DNA from 3 places in the Streptomyces sp. NPDC001507 genome. Region 1 is predicted to be linked to each of the others. Evidence: riboswitches for the same ligand, from Rfam matches in the RefSeq annotation. Region 1 holds a riboswitch; each other region holds the start of a gene.
The links. A riboswitch is a leader RNA that binds a small molecule or an ion and turns the genes downstream of it on or off. The one in region 1 is predicted to bind thiamine pyrophosphate.
Positions count from the first base shown of each region.

Region 1 (3,156 bases):
GTGTAGCACCCGGCCGTGTTGGGCAGCACCCGGATCCCGAGCCGGTCGAGCACCGACAGCACGGAGCCCCGTACCCCCGGGTCCACCCGCCGCATCGCGACCGTGGTCAGCTCGGTCCCGGACGCGGCGAGCGCCCGCTCCAGCACCTCCAGGCTGGGCGCACCCCCGGTACCCATGATCAGCCGGGAGGAGAACGTCGTACCCCCGAGGACGAAGGGATCGTCGGCCACGGTGCTCAGCCTCCCTGCACGGCGGTCAGGACTTCCACCCGGTCGCCGTCGGCGAGATCGGTCGTCGCCCACTGCCCGCGCGGTACGACGGTCTCGTTGACGGCCGCGGCCACCCCGGAGGGCGCGGCGGTGAGGGACCGTACGAGCGAGTCGAGAGCGGTGCCCGGGGCGATCTCCCGGCGCTCCCCGTTGACGGAGATGGTGACGGAGAGGTTCATGCGGTCTGCTCCACAAGGACGCGGGGGACGGGGTCGAATCGCCTCGGCGTGAACGGACGGGCCTCCGCCGGCAGCTCGCCGCCGGTCAGCAGCTCCGCCATGACGTCTCCGGTGACCGGCGTGAGCAGCACCCCGTTGCGGTAGTGCCCGGTGGCCAGCAGCAGCCCGTCGAGGCGGGTCGGCCCGAGCAGCGGCGCGTTGTCGGGGGAGCCGGGACGCAGTCCGGCCCGGGTCTCGGTCAGGGGCAGCTCGGTGATCCCGGGCACCAGCTCGTGCGCGTCGCGCAGCAGTTCGTACACGCCGCCCGCGGTGACCGTGGTGTCCCAGCCCAGCTCCTCGCTGGTGGCGCCGACGACCAGCTCGCCGTTCTCCCGGGGCACCAGGTAGACGTTCCCGCCGCGCACCACGGCCCGTACGGTCCGGCTGAGGAACGGCGCGTACCGCGCGGGCACCGTCAGCCGCAGCACCTGCCCCTTCACCGGCCGCACCGGCGGCAGCACGTCGTCGGGCACGCCCGCCAGCCGCCCGCTCAGGCTGCCGCCCGCGAGCACCACCTGCCCGGCGCCCAGGGCGTCACCCGCGCGGGTGCGGACACCGGCGGCGCGCTCCCGCACCACCTCCAGGCGCTCGGCCCAGTCGCGGTGGAACACCACCCCGGACCGCTCGCACGCGGCCACCAGCGCGGCCGCCAGCCGGCGCGGGTCGATCTGGTGGTCGCCGTCCACCCGCAGCCCGCCGCGCACGCCCGGCGCGAGCATCGGCTCCAGGCGCCGGCACTCCCGCCCGGACAGCCACTCGGACTCCAGGCCCGACTGCTGCTGGAGGGTGTGCAGCTCGCGCAGGTGGGCGCGGTCGTCGGCGTCCAGCGCGACCGCGAGCGTGCCGCAGCGCCGGTAGCCGAGATCGTGGCCGGTGAACTCGGTCAGCTCGGCGGCGAAGGCCGGATAGCGGCGCGCCGAGGCCAGGTTGAGCCCCAGCAGGGTCTGCTCGCCGTAGTGCAGCTCGGTGACCGCGGCCAGCATCCCCGCCGCTACCTGCGCGGCCCCGCCGCCGGGTTCGGGGTCGACCACGGCGACCGCGAGCCCGCGCCGGGCCGCCCGCCAGGCCGTGACCAGGCCGATGATTCCGCCCCCGATGACGAGGACGTCGGACGTACGTGAGGACATGGGCGTCCAGCCCCTCCCTTCGCCGGCATGACCCGGATCAGGTTCGTACGGTCGGAGGCCGCAAGCCTCCCTCTCAGCCCGGTGCGTCCGGGCTCCCGCGTGTGCTTCACCGCCACCCTAGCCCGCGGGGCTCCACCCCCGTAAGACGGCCCCGGCCCGCGCCCCGGCCCGCGCCCCGGCCCGCGCCCCGGCCCGCGCCGCGGGCCGTGCTGTGGAACAGGTCACTCGCCACGACTCCTGACTGACTCTTTGTCAGTTGTCTATCGTTCTTGTCTATGGTGATCACGTGAGCGAGCAGACGCAGCGACGGAGCACGTCACAGACGCGGCGCGTGGTCGTCGTGGGCGCGGGGATGGCCGGGGTGCAGACCGCGGTGGCCCTGCGCGAGCAGGGGTTCACCGGGACCGTCACGCTGATCGGCGCCGAGCCGCACCAGCCGTACGACCGGCCGCCGCTCTCCAAGGCCGTGCTGCTCGGCAAGTCGGAGGGCTCCGCCTTCGAGGTGGACTTCGAGACGCTCGGCATCGAGCTGGCGCTGGGCCGCGAGGCGCTGGGCGTGCGCACCGCCGACCACGAGCTGGACACCGAGGCGGGACCGGTGCCCTACGACGTCCTGGTCCTCGCCACCGGTGCCGAGCCGGTCACGCTGCCCGGCACCGAGGGCGTGCCCGGCGTCCATCTGCTGCGCACCCTGGACGACGCCGAGCGGCTGCGGCCCGTGCTCGCCCGGCAGCACGACATCGTGGTCGTCGGCGCGGGCTGGATCGGCGCCGAGTTCGCCACCGCGGCCCGCGAGGCCGGCTGCGCGGTCACCGTGGTCGAGGCCGCCGACCGCCCGCTCGCGGGAGCGCTCCCCGCCGAGGTCGCCGCGCCGATGACCGCCTGGTACGCCGACAGCGGCACCGATCTGCGCACGCACGCGCGCGTGGCGGGCGTCGAGCCCGGCGCGGTGGTGCTCGCCGACGGCTCCCGGCTGCCCGCGGGCGCCGTCGTGGTCGGTATCGGTGCCCGCCCCGCCACCGCCTGGCTGACCGGCTCGGGCATCGGGCTCGGCGCGCACCGCGAGGTGCTCGCCGACGACCGCCTGCGCACCACCGTCCCCGACGTCTACGCGGTCGGCGACTGCGCGTCCTTCCCGTCCGGCCGCTACGGCGAGCGCCTGCTGATCCACCACTGGGACAACGCCCTCCAGGGCCCGCGCACGGTCGCCGCCAACATCCTCGGCGAGACCGACGCCGTCTACGACCCGGTCCCGTACTTCTGGTCCGAACAGTTCGGCCGCTTCGTCCAGTACGCCGGCCACCACGCCACCGCCGACCGCCTGGTCTGGCGCGGCGACCCGTCCGGCCCGTCGTGGAGCGTCTGCTGGCTGCGCGAGGACCGCCTGGTCGCTCTGCTGGCGGTAGGCCGCCCACGCGACCTCGCGCAAGGACGGCGTCTGATCGAGGCAGGCCGCCACATGGACGCGGAGGCCCTGTCCGACCCGGGGAATCCGCTGAAGAACGCCACGACTGCCTGAAAGCGCCCTGCCGCAAACGCGCC
Region 1 is NZ_JBIAVV010000002.1:523,035-526,190, forward strand. It holds gene ACFY0K_RS08515 (thiazole synthase) at 1-230, opposite strand, end outside; gene thiS (sulfur carrier protein ThiS) at 236-448, opposite strand; gene thiO (glycine oxidase ThiO) at 445-1,614, opposite strand; TPP riboswitch at 1,612-1,723, opposite strand; gene ACFY0K_RS08530 (NAD(P)/FAD-dependent oxidoreductase) at 1,901-3,133, shown strand.

Region 2 (3,156 bases), on a different contig from region 1:
GTCATGACCTTGTTAGCCCTTGAAGGAGCCCTTGGTCCGCTCTTTCGCGCCCCGCACCCTGCCCCGCGCTTCGAGAGCGGCGCCTTTTGCGGCAAGGGTTTCCTTGTGCACCGCGTGGGCTGCCTTCCGCACGGTCTTTCCGACGACCTGTTCGGCCTTTGCCTTCGCTCTTTCTGCGGCACTCATCTCGATACCTCCACGTCACTGGCCGTGTGCCCTTGAGTCAGGGGTCACAACCACCGCAGCGACCGGCAGTCGCCTCAGCAGCATCCGCCGACCGAGCACCGAGCGTCCGTACACGCTGAGCCGCAGGTCAGTGGATGGGCGAGGTGATCCGTTTGTGAGAGGTCAAGAGCCTGACTTCGTCGGCCGGGCCGTCTGTGGGCCGTCCGAGGACGATCGGCGGCGACCGGTGACGACCAGTAACGACAGTCGTCCAGAGCGACAGCCGCAGGCCACCTCAGTTGATCTGCGACACTGGTACAGCCATGCCTAATCCCGGAGAACTCACTTTCGTAGCGCCACGCGGTGCCAAGAAGCCGCCGCGGCATCTCGCCGATCTCTCGCCCGCCGAGCGCAAGGACGCGGTGGCCGAGGTGGGGGAGAAGCCGTTCCGTGCCAAGCAGCTGTCGCAGCACTACTTCGCGCGGTACGCGCACGACCCCGAGCAGTGGACCGACATCCCGGCCGGTTCGCGGGACAAGCTGCGGGAGGCGCTGTTCCCCGAGCTGATGACGGTCGTACGGCATCTGTCGACCGACGAGGGGACCACGCGCAAGACGCTGTGGCGGCTGTTCGACGGCACGCTCGTCGAGTCGGTGCTGATGCGGTACCCGGACCGGGTGACCATGTGCATCAGCTCGCAGGCGGGCTGCGGGATGAACTGCCCGTTCTGCGCGACCGGGCAGGCGGGTCTGGACCGGAACCTGTCGACCGCCGAGATCGTCCACCAGATCGTGGACGGGATGCGGGCGCTCCGGGACGGGGAGGTTCCCGGGGGACCGGCGCGGCTGTCCAACATCGTCTTCATGGGGATGGGGGAGCCGCTCGCGAACTACAAGCGGGTGGTCGGAGCGATCCGGGCGCTCACCGACCCCGCCCCGGACGGGCTCGGCCTCTCGCAGCGCGGGATCACCGTCTCGACCGTCGGACTGGTCCCTGCCATCCACCGGTTCGCCGACGAGGGCTTCAAGTGCCGGCTGGCGATCTCGCTGCACGCCCCCGACGACGAACTGCGCGACACCCTCGTCCCCGTGAACACGCGGTGGAAGGTGCGCGAGGTCCTCGACGCCGGGTTCGAGTACGTCGAGAAGAGCGGGCGGCGGCTCAGCATCGAGTACGCCCTCATCCGGGACATCAACGACCAGGCGTGGCGGGGGGACCGGCTGGGCCGCCTGCTCAAGGGCAAGCCCGTGCACGTCAACCTCATCCCGCTGAACCCGACGCCGGGTTCGAAGTGGACCGCGTCGCGGCCGGAGGACGAGAAGGCGTTCGTCGAGGCGATCGAGGCGCACGGTGTGCCGGTGACGGTCCGGGACACCCGTGGGCAGGAGATCGACGGAGCCTGTGGTCAGCTCGCGGCCACCGAGCGGTAATCTGAGGGCCGCAGGTACATCTTCATATTCCGACAGGGGAGCGCCACAGCGCTGAGAGTGCGGCAACCGGGCCGCAGACCCTCTGAACCTCGCCCAGGTCATTCTGGGTAGGAAGTTCGGTCATCACTCAAGCTGTTGCGCCCTGCCCGCACACCGCGGGCAGGGCCGCGTCTCTTCCTGGTCAACCCCAGGAGGAAAACACCAGTGCACACAAGGACCTTCTTGGCCGCGGCCGTCGGGCTCGGCCTCGTCACGCTGTCCGCGTGTTCGTCGTCGTCGGGTTCCGAGGCCGACTCCAAGACCGTCACCCTGGTCAGCCACGACTCGTGGGCCGTCTCCAAGAACGTGCTCCAGGACTTCGAGAAGCAGTCCGGCTACAAGGTCAGGGTCCTCAAGGACGGCGACGCCGGGCAGGCCGTCAACAAGGCGATCCTGACCAAGGACAACCCGCAGGGCGACGTCTTCTTCGGCGTCGACAACACCCTCCTCTCCCGGGCCCTCGACAACGGCCTCTTCCAGCCGTACGAGGCGAAGGGACTCGGCACGGTCGGCACGGCCTACCAGCTCGACGCGGCCAAGCACCGGGTCACGCCCATCGACTACGGCGACATCTGCGTCAACTACGACAAGGCGTACTTCAGCAAGCACAAGCTGACCCCGCCGACGTCGTACGCCGACCTCGTCAAGCCGCAGTACAAGAACCTCCTCGTCACCGAGAACGCGTCCACGTCGTCGCCGGGGCTCGGCTTCCTGCTCGGCTCGGCCGCGCAGTACGGGGACAGCGGCTGGCAGGGCTACTGGAAGAAGCTCCAGGCCAACGGCGTCAAGGTCGTCGACGGCTGGGAGCAGGCCTACAACGAGGAGTTCTCCGGCTCGGCCGGCGGCAAGAAGGCCGGCGGTGACCGGCCGCTCGTCGTGTCGTACGCCTCCTCGCCGCCCGCCGAGGTCATCTACGCGGACCCGAAGCCGAGCACCGCGCCCACCGGGGTCGCGACCGGCACCTGCTTCCGGCAGATCGAGTTCGCGGGGCTGCTGAGCAACGCGGGGAACACCAAGGGCGGCAAGGCGCTCATCGACTTCCTGGTCTCCAAGGAGTTCCAGGAGGACATGCCGCTGAACATGTTCGTGTACCCGGTGGTGAAGGGCGCGAGCGTGCCTGCCGAGTTCACGAAGTACGGGCCCGCCGCCCAGGACCCCGAGACCATGGCGCCCGACAAGATCGCCGCCAACCGTGACCAGTGGGTCAAGACGTGGACGTCACTCGTACTGAAGTAGCCCCGCACAAGGGCCGTTCGGGGAGCGCGGCGCGGCTCGGGCTGATGTCCGTGCCGGTCGCGTTCTTCGCCGTCTTCTTCGCCTGGCCGGTCGCGGCGATCGTCACGCGCGGGCTGAGGGTCGACGGCGTGTGGCGGTTCGGGCGGATCGCCGACGTCGTCGGCCAGTCCGACATCCGGCACGTGCTCTGGTTCACCACCTGGCAGGCGCTCGCCTCCACCGCGCTCACCCTGCTGGCCGCGCTGCCCGCCGCCTACGTCTTCGCCCGCCTCGACTTCCCGGGCAA
Region 2 is NZ_JBIAVV010000014.1:245,297-248,452, forward strand. It holds gene rlmN (23S rRNA (adenine(2503)-C(2))-methyltransferase RlmN) at 489-1,595, shown strand; TPP riboswitch at 1,620-1,727, shown strand; gene ACFY0K_RS39075 (thiamine ABC transporter substrate binding subunit) at 1,800-2,870, shown strand; gene ACFY0K_RS39080 (ABC transporter permease) at 2,915-3,156, shown strand, end outside.
Region 2: linked by a shared signal. The riboswitch ahead of ACFY0K_RS39075 (thiamine ABC transporter substrate binding subunit) and the one ahead of thiO (glycine oxidase ThiO) in region 1 are both predicted to bind thiamine pyrophosphate.

Region 3 (3,156 bases), on a different contig from region 1:
ACGAGGGTGTTGACGACGGAGGCGATGTGGTCGCGGCCGATGCGGATGCCCGCCCGGTACAGCCCGCGCCAGCCCATCGTCGGGTTGGCCTCGTGCAGCTCCCAGACGGCCGAGGTCTGGGTCACCGTCACGTCGTCCAGGACACCCAGCGACCCGATGATGACACCGGCCAGCAGCAGGCCGCTCATGTCGATCGAGGGGTACAGGCCATGGATCAGGCCGGTGTTGTCGTCGGTGTTGCCGGTGAGGGCGGCCCAGTCGATGAACTCCGAGCCGAGCAGTCCGATCAGGCACAGCGAGACCAGCGTGCCGAGCACCGCCACCGAGGTCCGCGCCGACAGCCCGTGGCAGATGTACAGGGCGATCAGCATGATGGCGCTCGACCCCACCACCGCCATCAGCAGTGGATTCGAGCCCTGCAGGATCCCCGGCAGGATGAACATGGTCAGCACCAGGAAGCTGACGGCCAGCGCGACCAGCGCCATCACACCGCGCAGCCGGCCCACCACCACGACGGCGAGCGCGAAGATCCCGGCCAGCAGCGCCATCGGGAACTTCCGGTTCACGTCGGTGACCGAGTACTGCAGGTCCTTGGGTGCGGACGGCTCGTATGCGGCCACGACCTGCTCGCCCTCGTGCAACTGCCGTGACTGGTCGGGCTGCACGATCTCGGTGAAGGTACGGCCCTTGTCCTTGCCGGTGTCGACCCGGACCGTGGCCTTCTTGCAGGTGCCGCCCTCCTCCTTCGAGGAGGTGCCGTCGGAGGTCGAGGTGTCGCCGATCGATCCGCCTCCGGAGGCGTTGACCGACTTGCAGCTGACCGAGACGACCTTGGTGACCGTCGCCGCCTGCGTCTGGCGGTCGAAGCCGACACCCGTGCGTTCGTGCGGCGGGGCGCCGCCGGGCCACAGCACCACCAGGCCGACCACGACCGCGGCGGTGAAGGGGATGAGGATCGCCGCGATGACCTTCCGCAGGTGCTTGGAGACGGGGGCGGCGGGGCCGTGGCTGTGGCTGTGCCCGTGCGAGTAGCCGTGACCACCGCCTGGCCCGGAGCGGCCCTGGTCGGGGCGGGGAGCGGGCGAACGGCCGTGAGCCTGGCCGTGGGACGAGTGATGCTGGGTCTCACCGTGGCCGTGGGCATGGCCGTTGTCGTGATGGTGGGCATGGCTGAAGGCCTGCCCGGGGTCGTACGGCTCGCCCTGCCCGTGGATGTGTCCGTCACTGGCACCACGGCCCCCGTGGCCGGGGCCGCCATCCTGCGGGGCGCCGTTGCCGCGCCGCGGGTCGGGGGGCGGATAGGGGTGCTGCTGTGTCGAGGTCACCGCCCGATCATCGCAAGAACGGTAGGGGCCCTCTGTTCACCGCGCCCGAATTGACGCTAGCGTGGAGGCACCTTTGCACACGCGGGAGCTCGGAGCACCGGGCTGAGAGGGCGCTGACCTCCGTATTCGCGATGTTTCACGTGGAACGAGTGATGTTTCACATGAAACGCCGCCCGACGGAAGCCGCTGCGTCGACCGCCGAACCTGTTACCGGGTAATGCCGGCGTAGGGAGTAGGTCTCATGACCAACAAGGATGTACGCACGCCTGCCTTCAGCCAGGACGAACAGCCCATTGCGGGCGAATCGTCCCCGGAGGCCGGGAAGTCCATCGGCTGGCACAAGGGGTATGTCGAGGGCTCCCGCCCCGACCTGCGGGTGCCGGTCCGTCAGGTGCATCTCACCAACGGGCAGTCGGTCACGCTCTACGACACCTCGGGTCCGTACACCGATCCGCTCGTCGAGACCGACGTCCGCAGGGGCCTGCCGCCGCTGCGGGAGAAGTGGATCGTCGCCCGCGGCGACACCGAGGAGTACGCGGGCCGGCCCGTCCGTCCCGAGGACGACGGAATAAAGCACACCTCGCCGCGCGGGGGCCTGCGGAACCTGGACGCGGTCTTCCCGGGCCGTCCGCGCCAGCCGCGCCGCAGCCGGGGAGGCGAGGCGGTGACGCAGCTCGCGTACGCCCGCCGGGGCGAGATCACTCCGGAGATGGAGTACGTGGCCATCCGCGAGAACGTCGCTCCCGAGGTGGTCCGCGAGGAGATCGCGGCGGGCAGGGCCGTGCTGCCCGCCAACGTCAACCACCCGGAGATCGAGCCGATGATCATCGGCAAGCGGTTCCTGGTGAAGGTCAACGCCAACATCGGCAACTCCGCGGTCACCTCCTCCATCGAGGAGGAGGTCGAGAAGATGACCTGGGCGACCCGCTGGGGCGCGGACACGGTCATGGACCTCTCCACCGGCCGCAACATCCACACCACTCGCGAGTGGGTGTTGCGCAACTCCCCCGTCCCCATCGGCACGGTGCCGCTCTACCAGGCACTGGAGAAGGTCGACGGCAGGGCCGAGGAGCTGACCTGGGAGATCTACAAGGACACGGTCGTCGAACAGGCCGAGCAGGGCGTGGACTACATGACAGTCCACGCGGGCGTGCGCCTGCCGTACGTGCCGCTCACCGCGAACCGCAAGACCGGCATCGTCTCGCGCGGCGGCTCGATCATGGCGGCCTGGTGCCTCGCGCACCACAAGGAGTCGTTCCTGTACGAGAACTTCGAGGAGCTCTGTGAGATCCTCGCCGCCTACGACGTCACGTACTCCCTGGGTGACGGGCTGCGCCCGGGTTCCATCGCGGACGCCAACGACGAGGCCCAGTTCGCGGAGTTGCGCACGCTCGGGGAACTCAACCGGATCGCCAGGCGTTTCCATGTTCAGACCATGATCGAGGGTCCGGGCCATGTCCCGATGCACAAGATCAAGGAGAACATCGACCTTCAGCAGGAGATCTGCGATGAAGCTCCGTTCTATACGCTCGGCCCGCTGACCACGGACGTCGCGCCGGCGTACGACCACATCACCTCCGGCATCGGTGCCGCGATGATCGCCTGGTGGGGCACGGCGATGCTCTGCTACGTCACGCCCAAGGAGCACCTGGGGCTGCCCAACCGGGACGACGTCAAGACCGGCGTCATCACCTACAAGATCGCAGCCCACGCGGCCGACCTGGCCAAGGGCCACCCGGGCGCGCAGGAGTGGGACGACGCGTTGTCCGACGCTCGTTTCGAGTTCCGGTGGGAGGACCAGTTCAACCTCGCCTTGGACCCGGACACGGCC
Region 3 is NZ_JBIAVV010000010.1:272,090-275,245, forward strand. It holds gene ACFY0K_RS31060 (YibE/F family protein) at 1-1,325, opposite strand, end outside; TPP riboswitch at 1,397-1,574, shown strand; gene thiC (phosphomethylpyrimidine synthase ThiC) at 1,567-3,156, shown strand, end outside.
Region 3: linked by a shared signal. The riboswitch ahead of thiC (phosphomethylpyrimidine synthase ThiC) and the one ahead of thiO (glycine oxidase ThiO) in region 1 are both predicted to bind thiamine pyrophosphate.